DNA from 3 places in the Enterobacter sp. MG-EB028 genome. Region 1 is predicted to be linked to each of the others. Evidence: predicted binding sites of a transcription regulator. Region 1 holds the regulator's gene; each other region holds the start of a gene.

Region 1 (10,471 bases):
CGTCACTTTAGCGATTACATCAGCGTTGGCACACATGTAGTCGACCAGTTCAGCATCAGGCTTGCGCACGTAATCCGGATTATGCGTGCCTTTCTTCACTATATTCAGCCATGGTCCTTCCAGGTGCAGACCCAGCGCCTGATTCGGGTGTTTCGCCAGGTATTCGCGCATCACGCGGATACCCTGTTTCATCAGGTCATCACTGCTGGTGATGAGCGTCGGCAGATAGCTGGTGCAGCCTGATTTCTCGTTAGCTTTCTGCATGATTTCCAGCGTTTCAACCGTCACCGCCTCGGCGGTGTCGTTGAATTGCACGCCGCCGCAGCCGTTCAGCTGTACGTCGATGAAACCGGGGGAGATTACTGCTCCATTGAGTGAGCGCTGTTCAATCTCCGGCGGCAGCTCTGCCAGCGGACAAACACGTTCAATCAGGCCATTGGCGATAACAATCGCATGGTCATCCAGAATTTCATGGCCGGTATAAATCCGACCGTGGGTTAAAGCGTACATAACGACCCCCGGTTAAAAAAAGCGGCCGCCTCTTGTGGAAGAGGCGGTTATTCAATTACAGACCTTTGATGTTCTCTGCTTCTAACTCGTTGAAGTATTTCAGCGTTTTCACTTTCAGCTCCATCGTTGACGGTTCGTCGCAGACGATGACTGATTTAGGATGCAGCTGCAGGCAGCTGATGGTCCACATGTGGTTAACGTTGCCTTCAACGGCAGCCTGGAGCGCCTGCGCTTTCACGCCGCCCAGCACCAGAATCATCACCTCTTCGGCATCCAGCAGGGTGCCTACGCCAACGGTCAGGGCGTATTTTGGAACCTGGTTCACGTCACCGTCAAAGAAGCGGGAGTTTGCCACGCGGGTGTCATGGGTCAGCGTTTTAATGCGGGTACGGGAAGCCAGAGAAGAGGCTGGTTCGTTGAACGCGATATGCCCATCGTTGCCCACGCCACCCATAAACAGGTGGATTTTACCGTAAGAACGGATTTTTTCTTCGTACTGACGGCATTCTGCGTCAATATCAGGCGCATTTCCATTCAGCAGGTTAATATTTTCAGCTGGGATATCAACGTGATCAAAGAAATTGCGGTGCATGAAGCTATGGTAGCTTTCAGGATGTTCTTTTGGCAGGCCAACATATTCGTCCATGTTGAAGGTTACAACATGTTTAAAGCTAACCTGGCCCGCTTTGTGCATTTCAACCAGCGCTTTGTACGCGGTCAGTGGAGTACCACCGGTTGGAAGGCCAAGAACGAACGGACGATCGGCAGTAGGCTTGAAGGCATTAATACGGTTAACGATATGGCGAGCGGCCCATTTACCGACTTGTTCAGCAGTTGCCAGGGGAATCAGTCTCATTGTTCACCTCAAGAGTTAAAGTAGAAGAGTGGGCGGATGGTAATCGGAACCTGATGCTTAAGCGTAACCTGGAACCTTTCAGGCCGGATCAATCCGTCTTGATTTTTTGAATGATAAAATAAGTTTTGGCTGTTAGCCAGTGAAAGGGAGGGGGGATTACGATATTTGGTGACAAAAATCACAAAAAATGGGTGTTTAATTTGCGATACGAATTAATTTTTCACACACTCACAATGCCAGTGAATCATCAACTGTATTAATCGTTGTCGACACAATAAAAACATAGTTACTGCACGAGCCCGATAACGGGCCTCGTAGGGGGAATAGGATGAATATTTTAGGTTTTTTCCAGCGCCTCGGTAGGGCTTTGCAGCTCCCTATCGCCGTGCTACCGGTTGCAGCATTACTGTTGCGATTCGGGCAACCCGATCTTCTTAATGTGCCGTTCATTGCTCAGGCAGGCGGCGCTATTTTTGATAACCTGGCGCTGATATTCGCCATCGGCGTCGCGTCCAGTTGGTCAAAAGACAGTGCAGGGGCTGCGGCTCTGGCAGGCGCAGTCGGTTATTTCATCCTGACGAAAGCGATGGTAACCATTAACCCTGAAATCAATATGGGCGTGCTGGCGGGTATCATTACCGGTCTGGTTGGCGGCGCCGTGTATAACCGCTGGGCAAATATTAAGCTTCCTGATTTCCTGAGTTTCTTCGGTGGAAAACGTTTCGTTCCGATCGCGACGGGCTTCTTCTGCCTGGTTCTGGCAGCGATCTTTGGCTACGTTTGGCCGCCGGTGCAGCATGCCATTCATGCGGGCGGCGAGTGGATCGTTTCTGCGGGTGCGATGGGCGCAGGTATCTTCGGTTTCATTAACCGTCTGCTGATCCCTACAGGCCTGCATCAGGTGCTGAATACCATCGCATGGTTCCAGATTGGTGAGTTTACCAATGCGGCGGGCACCGTTTTCCACGGCGACATCAACCGCTTCTACGCGGGTGACGGCACCGCGGGCATGTTTATGTCCGGTTTCTTCCCAATTATGATGTTTGGTCTGCCTGGTGCTGCGCTTGCTATGTACCTGGCCGCGCCAAAAGCGCGTCGTCCGATGGTTGGCGGCATGCTGCTGTCTGTTGCGATTACCGCTTTCCTGACCGGTGTTACCGAGCCACTGGAATTCCTGTTCATGTTCCTGGCTCCGCTGCTGTACCTCATGCACGCAATCCTGACCGGTATCAGCCTGTTCGTTGCCACCCTTCTGGGTATCCATGCGGGCTTCTCCTTCTCCGCAGGCGCCATTGACTACGTGTTGATGTACAACCTGCCGGCGGCAAGCAGCAACGTCTGGATGCTGGTGGTGATGGGCCTGATCTTCTTCGTTATCTACTTCGTTCTGTTCAGCGCGGTGATTCGTATGTTTAACCTGAAAACGCCGGGCCGCGAAGATACGAAAGAAGATGTTGTTACCAGTGAAGCAAACAGCAATACCGAAGAAGGTTTAACCCAGCTGGCGACCAGCTACATTGCCGCAGTCGGCGGTACCGACAACCTGAAAGCGATTGACGCCTGTATTACTCGTCTGCGTCTGACCGTGGGTGATTCCGCGCGCGTGAGCGATGCGATGTGTAAACGCCTGGGCGCGTCTGGTGTGGTGAAACTGAATAAGCAAACCATCCAGGTTATCGTGGGTGCGAAAGCTGAATCTATCGGCGATGAAATGAAAAAAGTGGTCGCCCGTGGGCCGGTTGCTGCCGCCTCAACGGATAGCGCTCCAGTAGCTGAAGCGCCGGTTGCAAAACCGCAGGCCGTGCCAAATGCGGTGACTATCGCTGCGCTGGTGTCCCCGGTCACCGGTGACGTGGTTGCGCTTGAGCAGGTGCCTGACGAAGCGTTCGCCAGCAAAGCGGTTGGTGACGGCGTGGCGGTGAAACCAACGGACAAAACCGTTGTGTCTCCGGCGGCCGGTACCATCGTGAAAATCTTCAACACCAACCACGCGTTCTGCCTCGAAACCGAAAAAGGCGCGGAGATCGTTGTCCATATGGGTATCGATACCGTTGCGCTGAACGGTCAGGGCTTTACTCGCCTGGTAGAAGAGGGCGCTGAAGTGGTGGCGGGTCAGCCGATTCTGGAAATGGATTTGGACTTCCTGAACGCCAACGCGCGCTCCATGATTAGCCCGGTCGTTTGCAGCAACATTGATGACTTCAGCGGCCTGGTCATTCAGGCGAAAGGTCAGGTTGTTGCAGGCCAAACACCGCTGTATGAGATTAAAGGCAAGTAATCGCTCCTGAGTAGAGTCATGCCTTAAGCGGCGGGGGATATCCTCCGCCGCTTTTTTTTGCAGCAAATGCCCCCATTATTTTCATCTGATACGTATTTTCCGTAACTAAGGGTTGTCACTACGTCCGGCTTATAAGATCATACGCCGTTATACGTTGTTTACGCTTTGAGGAATCCACGATGAGTGAGGCAGAAGCCCGCCCGAGTAACTTTATTCGTCAGATCATCGATGAAGATCTGGCCAGTGGTAAGCACACCACGGTACATACGCGTTTCCCGCCGGAGCCGAACGGCTACCTGCACATTGGTCACGCGAAATCGATCTGCCTGAACTTTGGCATTGCGCAAGATTACCAGGGGCAGTGCAACCTGCGTTTCGATGACACCAACCCAGTAAAAGAAGACATCGAATACGTTGAGTCCATTAAAAACGATGTGCAATGGCTGGGCTTCAACTGGTCTGGCGATATCTGCTACTCCTCTGACTATTTTGATCAGCTGTATGCCTACGCGGTGGAGCTGATCAATAAAGGTCTGGCATACGTCGACGAACTGTCTGCTGACGAAATCCGCGAGTATCGCGGTACGCTGACTGCGCCAGGTAAAAACAGCCCGTTCCGCGATCGCAGCGTGGAAGAGAACCTGGCGCTGTTTGAAAAAATGCGTGCCGGTGGCTTCGAAGAAGGCAAAGCGTGCCTGCGCGCCAAAATCGACATGGCGTCTCCGTTCATCGTGATGCGCGACCCGGTGCTGTACCGCATTAAATTTGCGGAACACCACCAGACCGGCAACAAGTGGTGCATCTACCCGATGTACGACTTCACCCACTGCATTAGCGATGCGCTGGAAGGCATTACGCACTCCCTGTGTACGCTGGAGTTCCAGGACAACCGTCGTCTGTACGACTGGGTGCTGGATAACATCACCATTCCTGTGCATCCGCGTCAGTACGAGTTCTCTCGTCTGAATCTGGAATACACCGTGATGTCCAAGCGTAAGCTGAACCTGCTGGTAACAGACAAGCACGTTGAGGGTTGGGACGATCCGCGTATGCCAACCATCTCTGGTCTGCGCCGTCGTGGTTACACTGCCGCCTCTATTCGTGAGTTCTGCAAACGTATTGGCGTGACCAAGCAGGACAACACCATCGAAATGGCGTCTCTGGAATCCTGCATTCGTGAAGATCTCAACGAAAACGCCCCGCGCGCGATGGCCGTTATCGATCCGGTGAAACTGGTTATCGAAAACTACCCGCAGGGTGGAAGCGAGCTGGTCTCCATGCCTAACCATCCGAACAAACCGGAAATGGGAAGCCGCGACGTGCCGTTCAGCGGTGAAATCTGGATCGATCGTGCTGACTTCCGTGAAGAAGCCAATAAGCAGTACAAACGTCTGGTGCTGGGTAAAGAAGTGCGTCTGCGTAATGCCTACGTCATCAAAGCCGAGCGCGTAGAGAAAGATGCAGAAGGCAACATCACCACCATCTTCTGTTCGTACGATGCAGAGACGCTGAGCAAAGATCCGGCAGATGGCCGCAAGGTGAAAGGCGTGATTCACTGGGTGAGCGCTTCCCACGCGCTGCCGGTAGAAATTCGTCTGTACGATCGTCTGTTTAGCGTGCCTAACCCGGGTGCAGCTGAAGACTTCCTGGCGACTATCAACCCGGAATCTTTGGTGATCAAACAGGGTTACGCGGAGCCGTCGCTGAAAGAGGCTGAAGCGGGCAAAGCATTCCAGTTTGAACGTGAAGGTTACTTCTGCCTGGACAGCCGTTACAGCACGGCAGAAAAGCCGGTATTTAACCGTACCGTAGGTCTGCGTGATACCTGGACGAAGATCGGCGAATAAAAACGCTGCACTGGTCAATGAGAAACAAACGCCGCTTATAGCGGCGTTTTTTTATTTAATGATCATATCGTTAAAGTAGACCCGTAATTAGGCCAACTAAAATTTTTGGTCAACGTGGTGCTACTTATTTTTCTAAAAAAAGTTTGTCTTTTTGATAAAACAGAGAATAAAGACAAATACGTGTTTTTTTACGATCTAATACGTTGAAATTACCTGCTTTAGCCCCGCCATACCTCGCATCCGACTAAATGTTACAAAGCACTACCAATTATGTGCACTTCGTCATAATCCTGACTTTTGCCCACTGAAAAGCATTGATAATTCGCGTCGCGAAAAATAACCTAAAGACGGTAGTTAATTCGAGGGTATTTATAACTACCCCTGACCATTTGGTCTTTTATATTTTCGCCGTTTAAGGCGTTTTAATTCGTCAAAGAGGAATAATCTATGCGTACGTTCAGTGGCAAACGTAATGCGCTGGCGCTGGCTATTGCCGGTGTGACAGCAATGTCGGGCCTGGTGGTGACACCAGAGGCGAAAGCAGCAGGTTTCATCGAAGATTCTACCCTCACTGGCGGTATTTATTACTGGCAGCGTGAACGTGACCGTAAAGATGTCACAGAAGATAAATACAAAACCAACCTCTCTCACTCCACCTGGAACGCCAACCTGGACTTCCAGTCAGGCTATGCCGCTGATATGTTCGGTCTGGATATTGCTGCATTTACCGCAATCGAAATGGCGGAAAACGGCGACAGCGGCCACCCGAACGAAATTGCCTTCTCCTCCAGCAATAAAGCCTATGACGAAGACTGGTCCGGAGATAAAAGCGGTATCAGCCTTTATAAGGCTGCAGCGAAATTTAAATACGGCCCGGTCTGGGCGCGCGGGGGGTATATTCAGCCAACCGGCCAGACGCTGTTAGCGCCGCACTGGAGCTTTATGCCTGGTACCTATCAGGGTGCAGAAGCCGGGGCTAACTTTGACTACGGTGACGCAGGTGCGTTGAGCTTCTCCTATATGTGGACCAACGAGTACAAAGCACCGTGGCACATCGAAATGGATAAGTTCTACCAGAACGATAAGAAAACTAAAGTCGATTACCTCCACTCGCTGGGCGCGAAGTACGACTTTAAAAACGATCTGGTTCTGGAAGCTGCATTTGGTCAGGCGGAAGGCTATATCGATCAGTATTTTGCTAAAGCCAGCTACAAATTTGATATCGCCGGTAGCCCGCTGAGCACCAGCTACCAGTTCTACGGTACGCGCGATAAGGTCAGCGATGGCAGCGTAAATGACATTTATAACGGCACCGCGTGGCTTCAGGCGCTGACTTTCGGCTACAAAGTCGGTCAGGTTGATTTGCGTCTGGAAGGGACATGGGTGAAGGCGGAAGGGCAGCAGGGCTACTTCCTGCAGCGTATGACCCCGACCTATGCATCATCCAATGGTCGTCTGGATATCTGGTGGGATAACCGCTCCGACTTCAACGCCGACGGCGAGAAAGCGGTCTTCTTCGGCGCCATGTATGACCTGAAAAACTGGAACCTGCCTGGCTGGGCGGTGGGTGCTTCTTACGCATACGCCTGGGACGCAAAACCAGCAGACATGGCGACGCCGGATGCCTACTACGATCCAAACTATCGCCTGAAAGAGTCCTCCTACAGCCTGGATGCTATCTATACCCTGCAGGATGGCCGCGCGAAAGGCACGATGTTCAAGCTGCATTTCACCCAGTATGACAACCACTCCGATATTCCAAGCTATGCGGGCGGTTACGGCAACATCTTCCAGGATGAACGTGACGTCAAATTCATGGTTATCGCCCCATTCACCATCTTCTGATGAGCACACCGGCGGGCTGAGTCCCGCCGGTCTGGAGACTGCACATGATGAAAAAAATCGTAATCGTCGCGTTGCTGGCATCAGGGCTGGTGGCGTGCGTTCAGACTCAGGCGCCGAAAGAGGATTCCCGTCTGAAGGAGGCGTATAGCGCCTGTATTAATACTGCCGAAGGATCGCCAGAGAAAATCGAAGCCTGTCAGAGCGTGCTGAATGTGTTGAAGAAAGAGAAAGCGCATGAGCAGTTCGCGACGCAGGAGAACGTTCGGGTGATGGATTATCAGGCCTGTATTCAGGCGCGTAAAACCGGTAACGATCAGGAAGTGGCGAAGCGTTGCGATAAGATCTGGAACGAGATACGCAATAACAATAAATAAGTTGCTTTACGCCCGGTGGCACTTTGCTTACCGGGCTTTTTTGACGCAAAAAAAAGCCAACCTCGCGGCTGGCTCAGAGTATGAACGCTAACTTATTTTGTGTCGTGAGCGTGTTCATTCTCGCGGCAATCCCCTTCAGCGCAGTGACCGTATAGGTACAGGCTGTGGTTGGTCAGGCGAATGCCGTGACGAGCTGCGATTTCACGCTGACGCGCTTCGATGGAATCATCGCTAAATTCAATGACCTTGCCGCAATCGAGGCAGATCAGGTGATCGTGGTGATGCTGCTGGGTCAGTTCGAATACAGATTTACCGCCTTCGAAATTATGACGGGTAACAATGCCCGCGTCATCAAACTGGTTCAGCACGCGATAAACGGTGGCCAGCCCAATCTCTTCACCCATGTCGATAAGACGTTTATAAAGGTCTTCCGCACTGACATGGTGATTGTCTGGACCCTGAAGCACTTCGAGGATTTTTAATCGAGGAAGCGTTACTTTCAGGCCAGCCTTCTTTAATGCGGTATTGTTGTCAGTCATGCGGAATCTGTCCTGTTGCTAAACGATTCACTTCTGAAGGAAGTGACAGAAAATGCACCTGGGTTAATGCGTCTCATTATAGAACTGCCATGCCTAAATGAAAACTGCAAGTCTCAGGCAAAGTATGCTTATAAAAACGTGGTATCACCAACAAACTTGCTCAATGAAAACCACATTTTGCCAGGGAGACATTGTACAGGTCTGGGCGAAAAAGTTAAAAGTTTGTAGCAATTAATTTAATCGGTTTTACCTGGAAAACGGGCGCAACCTGCGTTGCGCCGTAGAAAAAATCAGGCGTTGAGAATATCGTCCAGGTGGAGTTCTTCACGGATCTGCTTAACCCACTTCTCTACACGCTCTGCCGTAAGCTCAGGCTGACGGTCTTCGTCAATGGCCAGACCGACAAAATGATCGTCATCGGCCAGGCCTTTAGAGGCTTCGAAGTGGTAACCGGCAGTCGGCCAGTGACCAACAATAACCGCGCCATTCGGCTCAATGATGTCGCGAATCGTCCCCAGCGCGTCACAGAAGTACTCGGCATAGTCTTCCTGATCGCCACAGCCAAACAGTGCGACCAGCTTCCCGTTGAAGTCCACCTCTTCCAGCGTCGGGAAGAAATCGTCCCAGTCGCACTGGGCTTCACCGTAGTACCAGGTTGGAATACCCAGCAGCAGAATGTCATAGCCCTCGAGATCTTCTTTGCTGCTCTTGGCGATGTCATGCACATCAGCAACGTCTTTACCGAGCTGTTTCTGAATGTTTTTTGCGATATTTTCGGTATTGCCGGTATCACTGCCGAAGAAAATGCCGATGATTGCCATGAGTAAAATAACCTCTTGAAACTTAATGGTATGGTGGCGCAATTCGGCCACGGATAAGGGCAATAATAGCAGAACTGGCAACCCTGCGGAAACCGCTATCGCGCAGGACTGCACTCTGTGCTACATGAAAAGGGCGATAAAGGGGTTTTTCAGACTTATGCCTGGCTGCGAAGCGTCTCAAGCTGAGCGATGAGCATCTCTTCAATAAGCTCGCTGCGGCTGATATTACGCGCCTCGGCCAGCTCGTTAAGCGCATCGACAGCGTCAGCGTTGAGCTTCAGTTCGACACGCTTAAGCCCACGATTTTTATCGCGTTTAAGCTGATTGCGTTTATTGATACGCAGCTGTTCATCGCGCGAAAGCGGATTCGTTTTCGGTCGTCCCGGTCGACGCTCATTCGCGAACAGATCTAGTGTCGTACGGTCCGTTTGTTCTTTGGCCATGATTCTGAGACTTCGGGGGAAACACGCCGCCCTGCTAAAGCCCGGGCGATAAGCGCGCCATCATACATCACCAAAAACGGCACGCCAACGACTGGAAGCCTGTCATCTTCCAGTCGCTCTCTTTTTAATCAATTTGCAGTATCAGCGAGATAGCGGCGGATAGCGCGCAGTACAGCGTCAGGTTTTTCGGCGTGAACCCAGTGCCCGGCCCCGGCAATCACGTGGGCGCGCGCCTGCGGGAACTGTGCCAGCAGCGTGTCGCGGTAAGCGTCGGTAATATAAGGAGAGTGGCCGCCGCGAATAAAGAGAGCAGGGTGCGGCCAGGTGGGGACGGTTTCCCAGCCCACGATGTTGTTGTACTGGTCCCACAGCACCGGCACGTTAAAACGCCATTGCCCGTCAACAAACGACTTCAAAAGGAACTGCACCACGCCTTCTTCATCAAGATGTTCACGCATAACCGTTGCCGCCTGCTGACGTGTGGAAACGCCAGCTGCAGTTACAGCATTAATTGCTGCGAAAATCTCATCATGACGTCGAACGTCGTAGTCCACAGGGGCAACATCAATGACCACAAGCCCGGAAATGCGCTCTGGCGCCAGCGCGGTGAGTGCCATAACCGCTTTACCGCCCATTGAATGCCCTATGAGGGTCACCTTCTGCAGATTGTGCGCATCAAGCGTATCCAGCAGATCCTTCGCCATTGCCGCATAGGTCATTTCGTCTGAGCGGCCGGAAAGCCCGTGATTGCGCATATCAACCTGTAGAATATCGTGATCGGTGACCAAATCGCGGGCCAGCACGCCCAGGTTATCCAGGCTGCCAAAAAGTCCATGAACCAGCACGATGGGGGAATTATTGTTCGGCGATTGTGCAGTTTGCGCTCGGGTATTCAATTTCATGGCAAAGTTCTTTTTTTACGTATGTCAGGTTAGGGTATCATGTTGACCATTCTGCC
Region 2 (10,471 bases), 1.5 Mb from region 1:
CGATCGCATTACCCGGATGGGTCGGCGTGCCGAACCAGGAAGGTGAGGCACCCGTCCAGGCCAGCAGGTGTTCATCCCAGCTATCGGTGTTGATGTTGACCAGCTGCGTGGTGGTGGCGTTGGTGTATTCCCAGTTCATGTTGCCGGTCAGCCGGTAGCTTAAGTAGTCCGGGACGAGCAGTGCATGCGCCACCTTTTTGGCCAGCTCCGGCTGCTGCTCAACCAGCGCGCGCAGCTGATACAGCGTGTTAAACGGCAGAAACTGAATGCCGCTGCGGCTATAGATGTTGTGTTTGCCAAGCTGGGCTATGGCCTGTGCCATCAGCCCGTCGGTGCGGCTGTCTCGATACGAGACGGGCAGGCCGATGCGTTCGCCGTGGATGTCGAGCAGAACGTAGTCCACGCCCCAGGTATCAATGCCGATGCTGTCGATGCGTATGCCGTCATTGCAGACGTTGTTCAGCCCGGTGCGGATCTCCGCTTCCAGGGCATCAATATCCCAGGTATCAAAACCGTCCTGTTTTTGCAGGCAGTTGGCGAAACGGTGCATTTCGCGAAGCGTGAGTGTGCGCTTGCCGCAGTCCCAGGTGGCGAGCATTACGCGGCCGCTGGATGCGCCTAAATCGACAGCTACACAATGGCGAAAAGTCATGATCAGGTCCCTTCTTAAGTCATTGGTGCTGAGTGTAAAAAAGGGAAGAAAAGGCCACCTTCTCGTCACTGACAGCACGAATCTCGCGCTGGCAAGGAAGCAAAGATGAACGTGAGGGAGTTCACAATTTCCAGGGAGGGCGGGGTTTTAGGGCAATGTGACGCTGACCGCATTTCCCGATTTTTCCGTCTGTTTCTTGAAAAACGGACAGTCTTTGCGACGTTTGCTGTCAAAAATTTAAGGTGAGTGTGGAAGGCCTTAATTACTATTTTGAGAACTTTTCTCATTGGTGGGGGCCGCTATGACCGTACTGCACAGCGTCGATTTTTTCCCGTCGGGAACATCTCCGATCGCGATTGAGCCACGGCTCCCGCAGGCCGCGTTTCCTGAACATCATCATGATTTTCATGAAATTGTGATTGTCGAGCATGGGACAGGCATTCATGTCTTCAACGGCCAGCCATACACCATCAGTGGCGGTATGGTGTGCTTCGTGCGCGATCGCGACAGGCATTTGTATGAACATACCGACAATCTGTGTCTGACCAACGTGCTCTATCGTTCCCCGGATGCGTTCCAGTTTCTGTCGGGATTGAACAAGCTACTGCCCCAGGAGCAGGATGGACACTACCCGTCTCACTGGCGGGTGAATCAGTCCACGTTGCAGCAGGTGCGCCAGCTGGTGAATCAAATGGAGCAGAGCGAGGACGGGCAGGAGACCCATGCCATTGCCACCCGCGAGCTGCTGTTTATGCAGCTGCTGGTGCTGTTGCGTCGCAGTAGCCTGGTTGAAGGGCTGGCAAATAACGACGCGCGGCTGAACCAGCTGATGGCCTGGCTGGAGGACCATTTCGCCGAGGACGTGTGCTGGGAAACGCTGGCGGATAATTTTTCGCTGTCGTTACGCACGCTGCATCGTCAGCTCAAGCAGCACACGGGGCTCACGCCGCAGCGCTACCTCAACCGCCTGCGCCTGATTAAAGCGCGTCACCTTTTACGTCACACCGACGAAAGCGTCACGGATATCGCGTATCGCTGCGGTTTCGGCGACAGTAATCACTTTTCGACCCTTTTTCGTCGCGAGTTTAGCTGGTCGCCGCGCGATATCCGTCAGGGGAAGGATGCTTCAATCCAGTAACGCGAAGGCAATCACCGTTTTATTGCCGCAAAATGGCTAATAATGTCCGGTTATTCACCGTAGAGGTTGTGGTGTGGCCGCTCAGTTAATTCTTCGCAAAGATGATTTTTTTGCCTCCGCGAGTCAGGCCGTCGCGGTGGCCGACCGCTACCCGCAAAATGTCTTTGCCGAGCATACCCACGAGTTTTGCGAACTGGTGCTCGTTTGGCGCGGCAACGGCTTACACATCCTCAACGACCGGCCCTACCGCATCACGCGTGGCGATCTGTTTTACATCCGCGGCGAAGACAAACACGCTTACGCCTCGGTTAACGATCTGGTTTTGCAGAACGTTATCTACTGCCCGGACAGGCTCAAACTGAATGTTGACTGGGCGGCTCATATCCCCGGTTTTCTCAATGCCAGAGGCGAACCCCACTGGCGCTTAAGCAGCAACGGCATGGCTCAGGTGCGCCAGACGATCTCCCAGCTGGAGCAGGAGAGCCAAAAGCACGATTCTGTGGCAAACCCGATGGCGGAGCTGCTTTTCGCCCAGTTGGTCATGACCCTTAAACGCCATCGTTATGCCACCGACAACCCCTCCGCGACCGCCCAGGAAGCGCTGCTGGACAAGCTGATCGCCCGGCTTGCGGGTAGCCTGAACAAAAGTTTCATGCTGGAAAAGTTCTGCGAGCAGGAGCAGTGCAGCGAGCGCGCACTGCGCCAGCAGTTCCGCACCCAGACGGGGATGACGGTGAACCACTACCTGCGCCAGCTGCGCATCTGCCACGCCCAGTATTTGTTGCAGCATACGGAGCTGATGGTCAGTGAAGTGGCGATGCGCTGCGGATTTGAGGACAGTAATTACTTTTCGGTGGTGTTTAATCGCGAGGTGGGGATGACGCCGGTTCAGTGGCGTCATCGCAGTCGAAAGGCAGCGTAATCAGTTCGCCATGCCGAGGCCGACAATGTTAGCGGCGATGATGATCACCACGCAGCCCAGGCTCAGAACGCCCACCGGACGACGCCCGGCGTTATTCCACTCTTTCAGCACCAGCCCAACCAGCCCGCCGCACAGCACGTAGAAGCTCATGTGCAGCATCCAGCTTATGTAGTCGTACTGTGGCGGAATGCTGGCGTGACCCCAGGCGTAGAAAAAGAACTGCAGATACCACATGAGGCCGCCCAGCATCGAAAGCAGCACGTTGGTGATAATTAAGGATTTTGCCAGCGAGAAATCCGCTTTTACTGACAGATCCTTCACTTTTGCCAGACGAATGAAGCAGAAGCCAAGGTTTACCAACGCGCCGCCGCCCATGATGACCACGTAGCTTGGCAGCGCCACGTACAGCGGGTCGACGCCCAGCGCGGCGGCCGCTTCGTGCATGGGTTTTGCGGCGTTCATGGCGAACGACATGCCCGCCGAGAAGATGCCGCACATCACTGCCAGCAGCAGCCCTTTCTTCAGGTTAAAGTCTTCGGCTCTGATGCCCATCTTGCGCTCTTTCAGCTGACCCGCTCGGGTGACGATACCCACGCCGATTACCGCGACAAGCACGCCCAGCAGCGTCATCTGCCCGCCTTTGGTGTTGATCAACACGTCGACATTACCGTTAAGAATGGGCGTCATCAGCGTGCCGACGATCAGCGTAATGCCAATCGCGATGCCGATACCCATCGACATCCCGAGGTAGCGCATGGTCAGTCCGTAGTTAATGTTGCCGATGCCCCACATCGCGCCGAACAGAAACACCGGCAGCAGGGTGGAAGCACTGAAGGAGGTGAAGTAGCCCCAAAAATCCGGGAGCAGCATGGCGCTAATGGTCCATGGCAAAATCAGCCAGGACACGGTACCGCCAACCGACCACATGGTTTCCCACGACCACCCTTTCACCTTTTTGAACGGGGCATAGAAACAGGCTGCACTGGCTGCGCCTATCAAATGCCAGAAGATACCCATCGTAATCGCATGATTCATTTTACGTCCTCATCGTTTTTATAGCCGGTGGCCTCCCCCCGACTTGATGAGTGTAAAAATTAGGCGGTTCAGGAACCTTCAGAAGGTTGCCGCACTTTGGTTTTGGATGGCAATCAGCGCGTTAACCTGGTGAGCAGACTCACAATTTTGCGTTTAGGCAAAACCTGAATAACCATATAAAAACTACGGCATTGATAATCATTTTCAATATCATTTAATTAACTATAATGAACCAACTGCTTACGCGGCATTAACAGCTGTGCCGCCCGACAATAATGGAGAGGATTATGAGTTATACACTGCCATCCCTGCCGTATGCCTACGACGCACTGGAACCGCATTTCGACAAGCAGACGATGGAAATCCATCACACTAAACACCACCAGACCTATGTGAACAACGCGAACGCCGCGCTGGAAAGCCTGCCAGAGTTCGCTAACCTGCCTGTTGAAGAGCTGATTACCAAACTGGACCAGCTGCCAGCAGACAAGAAAACCGTGCTGCGTAACAACGCTGGCGGTCACGCTAACCACAGCCTGTTCTGGAAAGGCCTGAAAACCGGCACCACCCTGCAGGGCGACCTGAAAGCGGCTATCGAGCGCGACTTCGGTTCCGTTGACAACTTCAAAGCGGAATTCGAAAAAGCCGCTGCGACCCGTTTCGGCTCTGGCTGGGCGTGGCTGGTTCTGAAAGGCGACAAGCTGGCGGTAGTGTCTACTGCTAACCAGGACTCCCCGCTGATGGGTGAAGCGATCTCTGGCGCATCCGGTTTCCCAATCCTGGGTCTGGACGTATGGGAACACGCTTACTACCTGAAGTTCCAGAACCGTCGCCCTGACTACATCAAAGCGTTCTGGGATGTGGTGAACTGGGACGAAGCAGCAGCGCGTTTCGCCGCTAAAAAATAAGGTTGCATTGACGCCTGTGAGAAGCGAGTCTTATGACTCGCTTTTTTTGTATCTGCGTAATGGAGGCAGCAATGCATTACCCGGTGAACGTGTTTACAGGCAAGGTCAGGGAGTACGACGGCAGCCGCCCGAGCGCCATCGCCAAAATGCAGGTCGACGGTGAACTGACGTTAACCGATCTCGGTCTGGCGGGTGACGAACAGGCCGAAAAGAAAATCCACGGCGGGCCGGAGCGCGCGCTGTGTCACTATCCGCGCGAGCACTACCAGCACTGGAAAGCGGAATTCCCCGAGCAGGCGGACCTCTTCGTTGCGCCCGCGTTTGGCGAAAATCTCTCGACCGAAGGGCTGACGGAGAAGAACGTCTTTATCGGCGATATCTACCGCTGGGGTGATGCCCTGATTCAGGTGACGCAGCCACGCTCGCCTTGCTTCAAGCTCAACTACCATTTCGGGATTCAGGATATGTCGGCCCAGCTGCAAAAAGCGGGTAAAACCGGCTGGCTGTACCGCGTGGTGCTGGCTGGGCAGGTTTCAGCGGACGCGCCGCTTGAGCTGGCGTCGCGCCTGAGCGATGTGTCTGTTTATGACGCCTGCGCCATTGCCTGGCATATGCCGTTTGACGACGAGCAGTATCACCGCCTGCTGTCGGCAGCGGGGTTATCAACCAGCTGGACCAGAACGATGCAGAAGCGGCGCTTAAGCGGCAAGATCGAGGATAATTCGCGGAGATTGTGGGGAAGATAAGGCTACGCCTTACCCCTCACCCTAACCCTCTCCCCAAAGGGGAGAGGGAACGTAAAACACCCTCGCCCCTTTGGGGAGAGGGCCGGGGTGAGGGGCGGGTGAAAACTACGAACGCTTATACAACGGTAGCCACAGCGTTAACCGTAGCCCACCCAGGGGGCTGTCGTCGGCTTTCACCCAGCCACGGTGCTGCTGCATGGCGGTTTCAACAATCGCCAAACCCAGCCCCGTGCCGCCAGACTCGCGGTCACGCGCTTCGTCGGTGCGGTAGAATGGACGGAAAATCTGCTCGCGATCTTCCGGGCTGACGCCAGGGCCGTCGTCATCGACAATGACGGTAATCCCGTCTTTATCCACCGAAAACGCCACTTCAATCTTCGTATGCGAGTAGCGCAGGGCGTTACGCACGATATTCTCCAGCGCGCTTTCCAGCGTATTGGGGTTACCGTACAGCGGCCACGGGCCCGGCGGGAAGTTGACGGTGAACGATTTACCCATCTGTTCAGCTTCGAACGCCGCGTTGTCCAGCACCTCATGCCACAGGTGATTGGCTTTCACCGTTTCGCTCACCAGCGCGTTTTTCTGCTGGTTGCGCGACATCACCAGCAGATCGTTGATCATGCTGTCCAGACGATGGGCTTCCGTCTCAATACGCTCCAGCTCTTTGCTTTCCCCGCTGCGGCGGCGCAGCAGCGCGGTGCCAAGCTGCAAGCGCGTGAGCGGGGTGCGCAGCTCGTGCGAGATATCCGACAGCAGCCGCTGCTGGGCGGTCATCATGCGATCCAGCGCGCTCACCATCTGGTTGAAACTGGTTCCTGCGGCCAGGAACTCCTGCGGCCCGGATTCCAGCTCAGGATGCTGCCGCAGGTTACCCTGCGCCACTTCATCGGCGGCGTTTTTCAGCTTACGCGCCGGTTTTGCCAGGCTCCACGCCAGCCATAGCAGCAGCGGGGAACTGACCAGCATCGTGACAATCAGCAGCAGAAGCGGACGGTCAAACAGCAGGTTGATGAAGTCGGACTGGGAACTGCTCGCGGGGCGAATCAGATAGAGCTGGTAGTTGTCTTCCCCATCCCGTACCGAGAAAGGACCGACCATTTCTACCCGACCATATTTCTTCTTCTGTGGGTGATCGGCGTTATCCGCCTGGCCAATAAAGTTGCGGATGATCTGCATTTCATTGCGATCGGCTCCAATCACGCGGCCTTCGCTGGTGACCAGCAAAAGACGTTGTCCGGGAGGCGCCCACTTATCGATAGCGCGAAAAAGCCTGCGCCACCACATCAAATCGTTCGGCGGATCGTTTGCCAGCTCCGCTTCCACGTGCTGTTCGATCATCACGCCCTGACGTTGCTCGCTGTCGAGAAGCTCCGTCATCTGGCGTGAGTCGAGTTTTGGCAACATCAAAACGAGCATTAAAACCAGTGCCAGCGTCAGCCAGAAGATGGCGAAGATGCGGGCGGTTAAGCTGCCTATCATGAAGCGGAAACCATCAGATAACCGCGACCACGCAGGGTTTTAAACCATGGGTGACCGTCTTTACGCTCCGGCAGCTTGCGGCGCAGGTTAGAGATGTGCATGTCGATGGCGCGGTCAAACGGGGTAAGGCGTTTGCCCAGCACTTCCTGACTTAAATGTTCACGCGATACCACCTGGCCGAGATGCTGTGCCAGCAGATACAGCAGGGTGAACTCCGTGCCGGTCAGCTCCAGCGTCTGGCCGTCGAAGCTCGCTTCCTGGCGGCCCGGGTTCAGGCTCAGGGAGTCCACTTCCAGCGTTGGCGAGCTGTTGTCGGTATTTTGCTGCTGCTCGCTCCAGTGGGAACGGCGCAGGATAGCGCGAATACGGGCCACCAGTTCACGGTCGTTGAACGGCTTCGGTAAATAGTCATCCGCACCCAGCTCAAGGCCGAGAACGCGGTCAAGTTCGCTGCCGCGCGCGGTCAGCATGATTACAGGCGTCTGGTGTGTCTGGCGAAGCTCTTTCAGCGTATCAATACCGTTTTTCTTCGGCATCATTACGTCGAGCAAAAGTAGATCGATGCTGTCGTCAAGGAGACTCAGCGCCTGCTCGCCATCATGGGCAACCAGGACGTTGAAACCTTCCATGTCGAGCAACTCCTTTAAAAGGGATGTGAGCTCTCGGTCATCATCAACTAACAGGATTTTATTCATTGTTTAAATACCTCCGAGGCAGAAATTACGACATCAAGGCTATCTAATCCATGACTTTACGTTGTTTTACACCCCCTGACGCATGTTTGCAGCCTGAATCGTAGACTGTCTCTCGTTGAATCGCGACACGAAAGATTTTGGGAGCAAGTGATGCGCAAAGTTACCGCTGCCGTCATGGCCTCAACGCTGGCGTTCAGTGCGTTTAGCCAGGCTGCTGTAGCTATCATCGGCGATAACGGTTCCTCGCAAGAGGGCGCAACGCACAGCAGCCAAAGCCATATGTTTGACGGCATAAGTTTAACCGAACATCAGCGTCAACAGATGCGAGATCTGATGCAGAGGGCACGACACGATCAGCCCCCTGTTAATGTTAGCGAAATGGAGACAATGCATCGCCTTGTCACCGCAGAAAATTTTGACGAAAGCGCTGTCCGTGCTCAGGCCGAAAAAATGGCACAGGAACAGGTTGCCCGCCAGGTAGAGATGGCGAAGGTCCGCAACCAAATGTTCCACCTGCTAACGCCCGAGCAGCAAGCGGTTTTGAATACCAAACATCAGCAGCGAATGGACCAGCTGCGTGAGGTTGCACGGATGCAGCGAAGCTCAGAAACAACGTTTTTCAGTAGCAATAGCAGTACCCGTAGTAACCAGTAAACCCTGTTTTCCTTGCCATAGACACCATCCCTGTCTTCCCCCACATGATGTGGGGGTTTTTTTTGTCATTATTTTATACTTTATATAATAATAACAATAAGCTATGGTGCTTACTTACGTTGCGGGATTTTTGGGATTTTAGTGAGAAAAGATAGAATTGCCTGATTAGATGCAATGTATGGTTTCATATTAACTGTAAGATCCCGCGAATTTCCTCAACATAACGCCTGCGTTCGGCACGCTAAAAAATCTACCCCTATCATCAATCATAATGTTTTCACGTTGTGCTTAATTTTCGAGGTAAGACGCCTAAGCGTAGGGTTTCAAACTGCTAAGATTTTTTGTCCTTTTATGCCACGATACTCAACGTGCTTGTACCCGGTATGACATGACAGCATATCTCAAGGCACGTTATCATTAATGCCAGAATCTAAACCGTATCGAGACTTCTGTGATTCTGGAGCTCGTACAGGGCATATCAATAAGCCAGGAGAACTTAAACTACTCCAATTACATTCTGGGTTGCAAGAACAGCATATTTTGTGGAATAAAAACGCAATTTTGAAGATTGTTTATGTTACGAGACGCATTTTTGTATAAAAATTAATTAAAGGGGTTGGCAGGAATGAGGTTTAAGTTTAAATGTTTTTATGCGGGAAAAATAAATATTAATATGTTGCGGAATGTGTTTATTGAATTATTGTGTGTTTTAATTATTGTTGTTTTTTTGAAAGTAAGTTTGGGTATTATTGGTGATACTCCTGACTATATTAATGTTCATGAATTCATTAGAATTTACTGGAAGTCAGCGCCAGTTATTCTTTTGTATCTGATTTTGCGCCTTTTTAATGTAAGAGTTCTTTTTTCATTGTATCTCGTTATATTGATTGCTACGGTCCTTACATTTATAAATTCAACAAAGTTGTCGCTAACTGGCCAGCCACTATCCTACAATGATATTGTTGCTGGTTCAAATATCTCCTTGGCTTCTAAATATCTTTCTTATAATAATTTTTTTCTTTTTTTAGGGGTTGTTTTTATTGGAGGGTTAGTATTAATTTTAGATAATAAGTTGAAAATTCATAAGACAAGTAAGTCCGTCTTGGTGGTATTTTTGATACCTACAATGTTTATGGCATTTTCATCTTATTCTAATACCATTCGAGTGTTACCTGGTTGGATTGTTGAAAGAGTCAATCTTCTAAATAACAAATACGATGTTAATTATTTTTCATGGGATTGGCCGGGCAATGTAAGTCAACACGGTTTGCCTCTTCATCTGATTCAGACTAGTATTCGTACCTCAATACCTGAGTTAGCTAAAAACGATGTGGGTAAGTATGTTGCGTTGCGTGCTCAATATATTTCTGGTGAGCCTAAAAATAAGACGGTAATATTTATTTTATGTGAGTCGTGTTGGTATGATAATAACAACTTTAAAGATCTATACCAACCATTAATGGATACTGGTTTTGTTGCTTTAAGGGCTACATCTCCACATTATGGGGCTGGTACAGCTAACATAGAGTTTGAAATGTTGACCGGCTTACCAAGTACGAGTAAGTACCTTTCAGGTATCATCTATCAGGAATATGTTGATGCATTTAAGGTTAATGCTGAATCTTTTCCTCAAGCTTTAAAAAATAAAGGATACGCTACATTTGCTGCTCATAACAATAATAGAACATTTTGGCGCAGAGGTGATGTTTACCGTAAGTTTGGTTTTGATCAGTTTGTCGATATAACCCAAATGGGGGATGTGCCAGTTGATATATTAAAAAATAAGAAGCCTTGGCAGTGGCAAACAGATGATATCGTTCTTTATCGCTCAGCATTAAAGGAGCTACGTGAGAAAAAGGGACAGCCAATTTTTATGAACCTTATAACCATGGGTACTCACGGGCCTTACCCACATCTGAATGATTCTGGCGAAACAGCCTATAAATATGAAGTTGCGGAGTCAATTTCTCGTTTAGTGAGTTTTGCTCAAGAGGTTCAAAAGCTCGACAAAGATGCGGTTATTATTGTATATGGTGATCATAAGCCTGCACTAAATAAATATTTTTATGAAAACAATGTTATCTCGCGAAATTTGTTCTCAACTGTTGGTGATAAAGATGAGGATTTTAACTTTAAAGTTATTGCTACGCCTTTAGATTTGGGGGATGTCCCTGTTTTTATAAAGTCTAACGATATGGCTGCTGTTACGGGTTTTGTAAAAGATGCGAACAAGAAACCCTAT
Region 3 (10,471 bases), 1.8 Mb from region 1:
CAGGCAAAAAGATGCCGCTGGCGGTGGAGGGGCTCGGCGAGTTTAGCTGGCTGCTCACCACCGAAGAGGGGCATCAGCATCAAGGCCACGCCACCGGCGGCAAAACGTTAAACCTTCCGGCGAAGCTGCCGGAGGGCTATCACAGCCTGACGCTCACCCAGGACGAACAGCGTTTTCACTGCCGGGTGATCGTCGCGCCAAAACGCTGCTATGAGCCGCAGGCGCTGCTTGAAGGCAAAAAGCTGTGGGGCGCCTGCGTGCAGCTCTATACGCTGCGTTCCGACAGCAACTGGGGCATCGGCGATTTTGGCGACCTGAAGAACATGCTGGCATCCGTGGGCGAGCGCGGTGGGGCCTTTATTGGCCTCAACCCAATTCACGCGCTCTATCCGGCGAATCCGGAAAGCGCCAGCCCGTACAGCCCGTCGTCCCGACGCTGGCTAAACGTGATTTACATCGACGTTAACGCGTTAGACGACTTCAAAAACAGCAAAGAGGCGCAGGCGTGGTGGAAGCTTGATACCACCCGGCAGATGCTGAAGCAGGCCCGCGACGCGGACTGGGTGGACTATTCCACCGTCACGGCGCTGAAAATGGCCGCGCTGCGTCTGGCGTGGAAAGGCTTTTCGCAGCGCGATGACGAGCAGATGGCGGCCTTCCGCCAGTTTGTGATGCAGGAAGGCGAAAGTCTCTACTGGCAGGCGGCATTTGATGCGCTGCACGCATATCAGGTGAAAGAGGACGAAATGCGCTGGGGCTGGCCGGTCTGGCCGGAAGCGTATCAGACCGTGGATACCCCTGAAGTCAAAGCCTTCTGTAAAAATCATGCCGATGAGGTGGACTTCTACCTGTGGCTGCAGTGGCTGGCGTACAGCCAGTTTGCTGCCTGCTGGCAGGTGAGCCAGGGCTATAAAATGCCGATCGGTCTGTATCGTGACCTGGCCGTGGGCGTGGCGGAAGGCGGCGCGGAAACCTGGTGCGATCGTGAGCTCTACTGCCTGAAGGCCTCCGTGGGTGCACCGCCGGATATCCTCGGGCCGCTCGGGCAGAACTGGGGCCTGCCGCCGATGGATCCGCACGTGATGGCGGCGCGCGCCTACGAGCCGTTTATCGACCTGCTGCGCGCGAACATGCAGAACTGCGGGGCGCTGCGCATTGACCACGTGATGTCCGTGCTGCGCCTGTGGTGGATCCCGTACGGTGAAACGGCCGATCACGGGGCGTACGTCCAGTATCCGGTTGACGATCTGCTGTCGATCCTGGCGCTGGAGAGTAAACGTCACCAGTGCATGGTGATCGGTGAAGATCTCGGTACCGTGCCGGTGGAAATTGTCAGCAAGCTCCGCGACAGCGGCGTCTACTCCTATAAAGTGCTCTATTTTGAAAACGACCATGAGAAAACCTTCCGCGCGCCGAAAGCGTACCCTGAACAGTCAATGGCAGTCGCGACGACGCATGATCTTCCTACGCTCAGGGGCTACTGGGAAAGCGGCGACCTGACCCTCGGCAAAACGCTGGGACTGTATCCTGATGAAGAGGTTCTGCGCGGTCTGTATCAGGATCGTGAGCTGGCGAAGCAGGGGCTGCTGGATGCGCTGCATAAGCATGGCTGTCTGCCGAAGCGTGCAGGGCATAAAGCGTCGCTGATGGCGATGACCCCAACGCTCAACCGTGGCCTGCAGCGCTATATCGCCGACAGCAACAGCGCGTTGCTCGGCCTGCAGCCGGAAGACTGGATTGATATGGCGGAGCCGGTGAACGTTCCGGGCACCAGCTATCAGTACAAGAACTGGCGACGCAAGCTGTCCACAACGCTTGAGAAGATGTTTGCCGATGACGGGGTGAACAGGCTGATTAAGGATTTGGATAAGCGCAGAAGGGCAGTGGGTAAGAAGCGGTAGTTTCACCCTCACCCTCACCCTAACCCTCTCCCGGAGGGAGAGGGAATAGAATGTAGGCCGGGTAAGCGTCAGCGCCACCCGGCTTTTTTACATCAGACAACCATATTCAACAGCAGCACCCCGACCAGACCACACACCGAAATAATGGTTTCCAGCGCGGACCAGGACTTGATGGTTTCACCGATCGTCAGGTTGAAGTACTCCTTGAACAGCCAGAAGCCAGGGTCGTTAACGTGAGAGAAAATCACGCTACCGGAACCGACGGCGATAACCATCAGCTCAGGGCTTACGCCCGTGGTCGCAATCAGCGGGGCAACGATACCGCCTGCGGTGATCGCCGCAACGGTCGCAGAACCCAGCGCAATACGCAGAACTGCAGCAATAGACCAGGCCATCAGGAGCGGCGACACGTTGGTTTCATGCATCATGGCAGCGATGTATTTGTCCACGCCGCTGTCGACCAGCACCTGCTTGAACGCACCGCCGCCGCCGATGATCAGGAGCATCATGGCAATGATTTTGATGGAAGAGGTCAGCGTGTCGTTGATTTGATCCATTGAACGACCGCGGTTAAGACCGAAGGTGAACATCGCGATCAACACCGCAATCAGCGTTGCCATTACCGGGTCACCCAGGAATTCCGCAACGGACAGGAAAGCATGACCTTTCGGCAGGATCATCTCCGCCACGGCGCGCATCGCCATCAGGATCACCGGCACCAGAGAGGTCCAGACGCTGACGCCAAAGCCCGGCATCTCTTCTTCGGTGAAGGTTTTGGCGCTGTACAGACCTTCCGGGATAGGCTTATCAATGCCTTTCAGGAAGCGGGCATACACCGGGCCCGCCAGAATCACGGTCGGGATCGCCAGAATCGTACCGAACAGCAGGGTTTTACCCATATCGGCGTGGAAGATGGTGGCGATAGCGGTTGGACCCGGGTGTGGCGGCAGGAAGCCGTGGGTCACGGACAGGGCCGCAGCCATTGGCACACCCACAAACAGCAGCGGGATGTTCGCTGCCGCAGCGATGGTAAACACCAGCGGCAGCATCAGCACGAAGCCCACTTCATAGAACAGCGCGAAACCGACGGTAAAACCGGTTAACACCACTGCCCACTGAATGTGCTGTTTACCGAATTTGGCAATCAGGGTGGTGGCAATACGCTGCGCGCCACCGCAGTCCGCCAGCATTTTGCCGAGCATGGCACCGAAGCCCATGATCAGCGCCAGGCTGCCGAGCGTGCCGCCGACGCCGGCTTTGATAGAGCTGATAACTTTAACCAGCGGCATCCCCTGCATCAGACCGACTGCAAGTGCCACCAGAACCAGAGCGATAAATCCGTTCATTTTGAAACGGATCATCAAGAGCAGTAATAACACAACACCGATAGCAACGATGACTAATGGCATGATTTACCTGGCCTTTGAATTGTTATGGGTAACGTCATTGTTTCAACGACAAATTCCGATTGTCCCAACTGGGAACAGAGTGGTTAACGGCACTCATACTGATGCCTGCGAAACAGTTAAGTTTAGTCGGCTGTTATAAGGGTGCTGAGTGCCCACGAGAATGATACGGGTAACATGTCGCGGTTGAGAATCACCCAGTGAGGCAAAATTTGAATTATGAGACGCAGGTCAACATATCGAGGTGGGAAGGTAAGGGAGGTTGGCCCGGTAAGCGTGGCGCCACCGGGCAATACGGGCGGGTACTGAATTAGTAGTAAGAATGCTCGCCGCGCTGGTGCTCGGTCAGGTCACGCACGCCTTTCAGTTCCGGGAACTCGTTCAGCAGCTGCTTCTCGATCCCTTCTTTCAGGGTCACGTCGACCATAGAGCAACCATTACAGCCGCCGCCGAACTGCAGGATCGCCAGGCCGTCTTCCGTGATTTCCATCAGGGAAACGCGACCGCCGTGGCCAGCCAGCTGTGGGTTGATCTGGGACTGAAGCAGATACTCAACGCGCTCCATCAGCGGCGCATCGTCAGACACTTTACGCATTTTGGCGTTTGGCGCTTTCAGGGTCAGCTGAGAACCCAGCTGGTCGGTGACGAAGTCGATCTCCGCATCTTCAAGATACGGCGCGCTCAGTTCATCGACATAAGCGGTGAGCTGTTCAAATTTAAGGGCAGTGTCAGTTGCTTCCACAGCATCCGGAGGACAATAAGAGACACCACATTCTGCATTCGGAGTGCCTGGATTGATCACAAACACGCGGATCTGCGTCCCTTCTTCCTGATTTGCCAGCAGTTTGGCAAAGTGCGCTTGTGCAGAATCGGAAATACGGATCATAGCTTTGGCCTAATAGTTGACTAAATTACCTGGGTATAATCATACGCCCATTGAAGAAGGGCTACAAGGTACGGCACAGACACCATACCTGAACCGACGCGGCGCCGCTTTGCAAAAGCAGTCGGGAAAGTTCAGCAACGGTACTGCCTGTGGTGACGACGTCATCCACGATGGCGATATGGAGGCCTTTGACCGGCAATTCAAGGCGAAAGGCGTTTTTCAGGTTCCTTTTGCGAAGCCGGGCGTTGAGCTGATGCTGGATGGCGGTGGCATGTACGCGGGTAAGCGCGCAGGCATCATAGCGACAGCCTAGCCACCGGGCGAGCGGGCGGCAGAGCAGGTCGCTTTGATTATAGCCGCGCCGCCAGTGCCGACGTCGGTATAAGGGGACATTCACCACCCTATCGATTTTCGGCAGAGCGCGGGTTCGTCGCGCCTGTAAAACTGCCAGCAATAGCAGGCGGGCAAGGGGCTGCGCCAGCGAACTCTGGCCGGAAAACTTCAGGGCGTGAATAAGCCCGCTCAGCGGTGGAACATAATCATCCACGGCTACCAGCGCGCTCCACGGCGGGGATTTTTTCAGGCAGCGGCCGCAGGGCAAATAGCGGTTAGCCGCCGGTAAACCACATTGCGGGCAGGTTGTGATACGCCTTGCCAGTGAGCGCGTGCAGACGGAACAGACGCCCCACGCGCTGAGGGCAAGCGGCATTTTGCATAGCCAGCACAAGCCAGGCACTGTTAGCATGTGCAACCTCCATGTGAAAAAAGAGAACAGTAACTGATGAAGACGCTGTGGTGGCAGACCGTAGGGACAGGAAATTGCCATCTTGTGCTGCTGCACGGATGGGGCCTGAATGCGGAAGTGTGGCATTGCATAAGCGAGGAACTTGCCTCGCAATTTACGTTACATCTGGTTGATCTACCGGGCTACGGTCGCAGCCGCGGCTTTGGCGCGATGTCGCTTGATGAGATGGCGCAGCAGGTTGTGGACGCCGCGCCGCAAAATGCCATCTGGCTGGGCTGGAGCCTGGGCGGGCTGGTGGCAAGCCAGATTGCGCTCTCCTGGCCCGAGCGCGTTAAGGCGCTGGTCACCGTGGCCTCGTCGCCATGCTTTAGCGCGCAAGAGACGTGGCCCGGCATCAAACCTGACGTGCTGGCGGGCTTCCAGCAGCAGCTGAGCGACGATTTCCAGCGGACCGTCGAGCGATTCCTCGCATTGCAGACAATGGGGACGGAAACCGCGCGTCAGGATGCCAGAGCGCTGAAGCAGGTGGTGCTCTCCCTGCCGATGCCGGACGTCGAGGTGCTTAACGGCGGTCTTGAGATCCTGAAAACGGTCGACCTGCGGGAGCCGCTGACTGCGCTGGCCATGCCGCACCTGCGTATCTATGGCCATCTGGACGGGCTGGTGCCGCGCAAAGTGGTTCCACTTCTGGATTCCCTCTGGCCGGACAGCGAATCCCGGGTCATTGCCAAAGCCGCGCATGCTCCGTTTATCTCTCATCCGACGGAATTTTGTTCAGCGCTGGTTGCGTTAAGTCAACGTTTAGACTGATTATTTTCTATCCAGCCTGGAAAAAGTTACACACCGCAACCATACTCCAGATGTCGTTGCGGTTGTTCTGCCTACGATAATCAAAAACAACAATCCTATGGAGAGTCAGGCTATGAAACTTGTTACAGGTATTGTCACTTCTCTGGTTATTGGGTCACTGTCATTTGGCGTTTTTGCGGCGAAAGAGCTGGAAAAAGATAAAGTTGCCGGGATGAATCTGACGAAAATTGGTGAGATTTCTACGTCTGACACCACCGCGCCGATGGATGCAAGAAAAGAGCTGTCGAAGAAAGCGGATGAGCTGGGCGGGACGTACTACGTCGTCACCAGTGCAGAAAAACAGACCAAAAACGTACGCGCTACCGCGGACGTCTATAAGTAATACGATAAAGCCGGGCAGCAATGCCCGGCTTTATTAGCGCAGTGCCCACCACTCCCTGAGGCAGGCCTTTCCTTCCGGGCAGCTTTTACAACTGCCGGAGAGGCAGCCGTCCGCTTCTTCCTTAATCCGCACGGCTTTACCCATCGCTTCCAGGCGTTCCAGCATGGCATCGATCATCGGCTGCGGCGTATGCAGGCTGAGGCTGAGCTGTTTTGCCTCCATCCGCCCCTGAAGCGCCAGCAGGTCACGAACCTGAATCAACGATGCCATCTGGTTTCCTCTTAGTGACAGTCGCCAGCCGGGCTGCTGCAGCAGGTTGCGGCGGTTTTACGATTTGCCAGCAGGTCGATGTCGACGCGGCTGCGTGCCCGGCGTAGCAGACCGAGAACCATTACGTTAAACAGCACAACCGCCAGAATGCAGACCAGGCTGTAGCGCGGGTGCTGGCTGAAGTTAACGGTCTGATAAAACAGCGTCGCCAGCGAGTAAGCGATATTTAGCCCCCACAGGATGGAGAAGCCCATCCAGCCGCGGCTGGACTCGCGGGCAATCGCTCCCATGACGGAGATGCACGGGATATAGAGCAGGACAAAGATGAGATAGCTGTAGGCCGCAGACGCGCTGCCAAACTTCTCGCCCATCACGCCCATGGCACCGGTTGCCATTTCGCCGTCGCCCTTGCTGGCCTCAATCGGGTTCGCCAGCACGCTCAGGCTGAAGGTATCTTTCAGGCTCTGCCAGGTCTCCTCTACGGCACCCAGCAGTTCGTCACCGAGGTGAAACTCCGCCGGGTTAAATTCCTGCTCCTGAATGTTCTCTGCGGTGTAGAGCGTGTTCAGGGTCCCGACGACCACCTCTTTCGCCATCGCCCCGGTGAACAGTCCCACGGTCGCCTGCCAGTTATCCTCCTGCACGCCAATTGGTTTAAAGACCGGCGTGATGACGCGGCTGACGGAGGCGAGGGCAGAGTCGTTGATGTTATCCGCCGTCTGTCCACTCAGGGTGAAGCTGTTCAGCGCGCTCAGGAAAATACTGACAATGACAATCACCTTACCGGCGCGCAGCACAAAGCCTTTCAGTCGCTGCCAGGTCTGGATCGCCAGGCTTTTCAGATGCGGTACGTGGTAAACCGGAAGCTCCATCACAAACGGCGACGCTTCACCACGCATGATGGTGTGCTTGAGCATTAAGCCGGTCAGGATCGCCATCACGATGCCCAGCACATACAGCGAGAAGACCGCCAGCGCGCCCTGCTGACCAAAGAAGGCGGCTGCAAAGACCGCAAAGATTGCCAGACGCGCGCCGCAGGACATAAATGGCGCCATCATGATGGTCATCAGACGTTCACGCGGCGCATCCAGGGTGCGCGCGCCCATCACCGACGGCACGTTACAGCCGAAGCCGACGATCAGCGGGACGAAGGATTTACCCGGCAGACCCAGCGCCTGCATCAGGCGGTCCATCACGAACGCGGCGCGCGCCATGTAGCCGGAATCTTCAAGGAACGAGAGGAACAGATACATCATGCCGATCTGCGGCACCAGCGGCAGCACGGTGTTGATACCGCCGCCGATCCCCTGAGCGAGGAAGATGGTTAGCCATTCCGGGAAGTGCAGGGTGTAACCCAGCCACTGAATACCATGAACGAAAACGGCGACAGAACCCGCGTCAAAAATCGGCTGGAGCGCGCCACCAATGTTAATGGCAAGCAGGAACATCACGTACATCACCAGCAGGAAGATCGGCAAACCGAGGAAGCGGTTGAGCACAATCTTATCCACCGCCGCCGTAAAGCGGCTGGGTTCCGCGGTAAGGGCGTTGCTGACCACATCACAAATTGACGCAATGGCCTGATAACGCGCATCGGCGATGTGCAGCGCCGGGTCGTCCAGCTCGCCGCTGAGACGGGCGAGGGTCACGTCCAGCTTATCTGCTGCATGTCCGGCATAGGCGCGGCTATAGATATCCCCTTCCAGCATCTGCAGGCCGAGCCACAGACGCTGTTTCGCAGGCATATTTTTGTCCATCTCCTGCGCCAGCAGATCGGCTTCGCGCAGCAGCGGCTGGGCGTAGTGCACCAGCTCAACGTCGCGGTTTCCCGCGTGGCGGTCAATCGCCAGCTTCAGCGCGTCGATACCGCGAGCGCGGGTCGAGACCAGCGGAACGACAGGGCACCCAAGGCGCGCAGAGAGGGCATCGACGTCAATGCGCAGCTTTTGTTTCTCTGCAATGTCGAGCATGTTGAGCGCCACGATGCAGGGGATCCCCAGCTCCAGCAGCTGCAGCGTCAGGTAAAGGTTTCGTTCGAGGTTAGAGGCGTCGACCACGTTGATCAGCAGATCGGCATCGCCGCCAAGAATGTAGTGGCAGGCAATTTGCTCATCGAGCGATGTCTGGGATGAAATCGTGGTTAAGGAATAGGTACCGGGAAGGTCGACCAGGGTCACCTGATTGTCCGTTGTCGTGAACTGGCCTTCTTTACGTTCAACCGTTACGCCTGCCCAATTTCCCACGCGCTGGCGCGCGCCGGTTAACTGATTAAATAAGGTTGTCTTGCCGGAATTAGGATTGCCAATTAAGCCAATAGTTAATTTTTTCATTGTATTAGACCCACCGAAACCGCTGGCTTGTTAACGGGATAAAGATTCAACTTCAATTAATGCGAGGTCTTTTTTGCGCAGAACCAGATTCACGCGCCGGGTTTCGATATGGACAGGATCGCCCAACGGCGCTACGCGCACGACCTGGAATGATGAGCCGGGCAGCATGCCCAGTGACAGCAGCTTCTGCCGATAGGCCGGGCTAATTTCGCGGGTAAAACCGGTAATTTTCCATGCACTGTCTGGAGTGAATTGCATAATGCCTGATTCCACGAGAGGTTAAATAATCTACACTGCGATGATAATGAGAATAGTTTTTATCAGCAATAATAAAAATGTGACGGGATGTTGTTAATCGTATTAATTTGCGGTCTGATTGACCTTGCTCAATATTTGCTGAATTGCCGGGAAAATGAAAAGAGGGATATTTGTTAACGGGGTGATAATTAGTGGTTTAAATATGGCTGTGCAATCGGTTTCATATATTTCGAGATGTTTTATTCCCCTCACCCTAACCCTCTCCCCAAAGGGGCGAGGGTGTTAAAGTTCCCTCTCCCCTTTGGGGAGAGGGTTAGGGTGAGGGGGGCGTTGTTGCCTTAGCGTTTCTTACCCATCGCGGCCGCCAGCGCGTCCATCATCGCGCTATTGCCCGCAGGCTGTGCATCACGCCCGCGCGGTTTTGCGGCTTTCGCGGCCGGACGCTGCTGCTCGCGGCCTCCACCGTTGCCGCCACGGCGCGCGTTGGTGTCGCCCGGTTGCTCGTCCAGACGCATGGTCAGGGCGATACGCTTGCGCTGCAGATCCACTTCCAGCACTTTCACCTTCACGATGTCGCCCGCTTTGACCACGGTGTGCGGGTCTTCAACGAACTTGTCGGCAAGGGACGAGATATGCACCAGACCGTCCTGGTGCACGCCGATATCCACAAACGCGCCGAAGTTGGTGACGTTGGTCACCGCGCCTTCCAGCACCATGCCCGGCAGGAGATCGTTCATGGTCTCGATGCCGTCAGCAAAGGTCGCCGTTTTGAACTCAGGACGCGGATCGCGGCCCGGTTTTTCCAGCTCTTTGATGATATCGGTGACGGTAGGCACGCCAAATTTTTCGTCGGTGAAGTCCACCGCTTTCAGGTTGCGCAGGGCGCCGCTGTCGCCCATCAGGTCTTTAAGCGCCTGCTGAGTAGCGGCCAGGATGCGCTCAACAACCGGGTATGCTTCCGGGTGAACGGTAGAAGCATCCAGCGGGTTATCGCCGTGATTGATGCGCAGGAAGCCCGCGCACTGCTCAAACGCTTTCGGCCCCAGGCGGCTCACTTTAAGCAGCTGCTGACGGTTCTGGAACTGGCCGTTCTCGTCACGCCAGGCCACGATGTTCTGCGCCATCATGCGGGTTAAGCCCGCCACGCGGGTCAGCAGAGGAACGGAGGCGGTGTTCAGGTCCACGCCGACGGCGTTTACGCAGTCTTCCACCACCGCATCCAGCTTGCGCGCCAGCTGCGTCTGGCTCACGTCGTGCTGGTACTGGCCCACGCCGATGGATTTCGGGTCGATCTTCACGAGTTCGGCCAGCGGATCCTGCAGGCGACGGGCAATAGAGACCGCACCGCGCAGGGAAACGTCCAGGTCCGGGAACTCCTGCGCCGCCAGCTCAGAGGCGGAGTAGACCGATGCGCCCGCTTCGCTGACGATCACTTTCTGCGCCGTCACTTTCGGGAACTGCTTCTGCACGTCGAGGTAGAAAC

What was found. Region 1 encodes Fur, which represses iron uptake genes when iron is present. Its sites were predicted from a motif close to ATAATAATGAGAACNACTATCAA; they were not measured.
Region 2: a site for Fur is predicted at 3,939-3,961, ahead of sodA (superoxide dismutase [Mn]). Genes of this name have one in related genera too.
Region 3: a site for Fur is predicted at 9,029-9,051, ahead of feoA (ferrous iron transporter A). Genes of this name have one in related genera too.

The regions. Positions count from the first base shown of each region.
Region 1 is NZ_CP195079.1:1,371,823-1,382,293, forward strand. It holds gene nagA (N-acetylglucosamine-6-phosphate deacetylase) at 1-510, opposite strand, end outside; gene nagB (glucosamine-6-phosphate deaminase) at 566-1,366, opposite strand; gene nagE (PTS N-acetyl glucosamine transporter subunit IIABC) at 1,695-3,644, shown strand; gene glnS (glutamine--tRNA ligase) at 3,824-5,491, shown strand; gene chiP (chitoporin ChiP) at 5,939-7,336, shown strand; gene chiQ (ChiQ/YbfN family lipoprotein) at 7,384-7,710, shown strand; gene fur (ferric iron uptake transcriptional regulator) at 7,803-8,249, opposite strand; gene fldA (flavodoxin FldA) at 8,540-9,070, opposite strand; gene ybfE (LexA regulated protein) at 9,226-9,513, opposite strand; gene ybfF (esterase) at 9,642-10,415, opposite strand.
Region 2 is NZ_CP195079.1:4,752,418-4,762,888, reverse strand. It holds gene rhaB (rhamnulokinase) at 1-652, opposite strand, end outside; gene rhaS (HTH-type transcriptional activator RhaS) at 954-1,790, shown strand; gene rhaR (HTH-type transcriptional activator RhaR) at 1,864-2,712, shown strand; gene rhaT (L-rhamnose/proton symporter RhaT) at 2,713-3,747, opposite strand; gene sodA (superoxide dismutase [Mn]) at 4,035-4,655, shown strand; gene yiiM (6-hydroxyaminopurine reductase) at 4,727-5,401, shown strand; gene cpxA (envelope stress sensor histidine kinase CpxA) at 5,507-6,880, opposite strand; gene cpxR (envelope stress response regulator transcription factor CpxR) at 6,877-7,575, opposite strand; gene cpxP (cell-envelope stress modulator CpxP) at 7,726-8,229, shown strand; gene ACR42C_RS22500 (LTA synthase family protein) at 8,855-10,471, shown strand, end outside.
Region 3 is NZ_CP195079.1:4,459,723-4,470,193, reverse strand. It holds gene malQ (4-alpha-glucanotransferase) at 1-1,901, shown strand, start outside; gene gntT (gluconate transporter) at 1,994-3,310, opposite strand; gene nfuA (Fe-S biogenesis protein NfuA) at 3,618-4,193, opposite strand; gene gntX (DNA utilization protein GntX) at 4,255-4,938, opposite strand; gene bioH (pimeloyl-ACP methyl ester esterase BioH) at 4,975-5,748, shown strand; gene ACR42C_RS21280 (YdgH/BhsA/McbA-like domain containing protein) at 5,861-6,130, shown strand; gene feoC ([Fe-S]-dependent transcriptional repressor FeoC) at 6,164-6,400, opposite strand; gene feoB (Fe(2+) transporter permease subunit FeoB) at 6,412-8,730, opposite strand; gene feoA (ferrous iron transporter A) at 8,761-8,988, opposite strand; gene ACR42C_RS21260 (Tex family protein) at 9,327-10,471, opposite strand, start outside.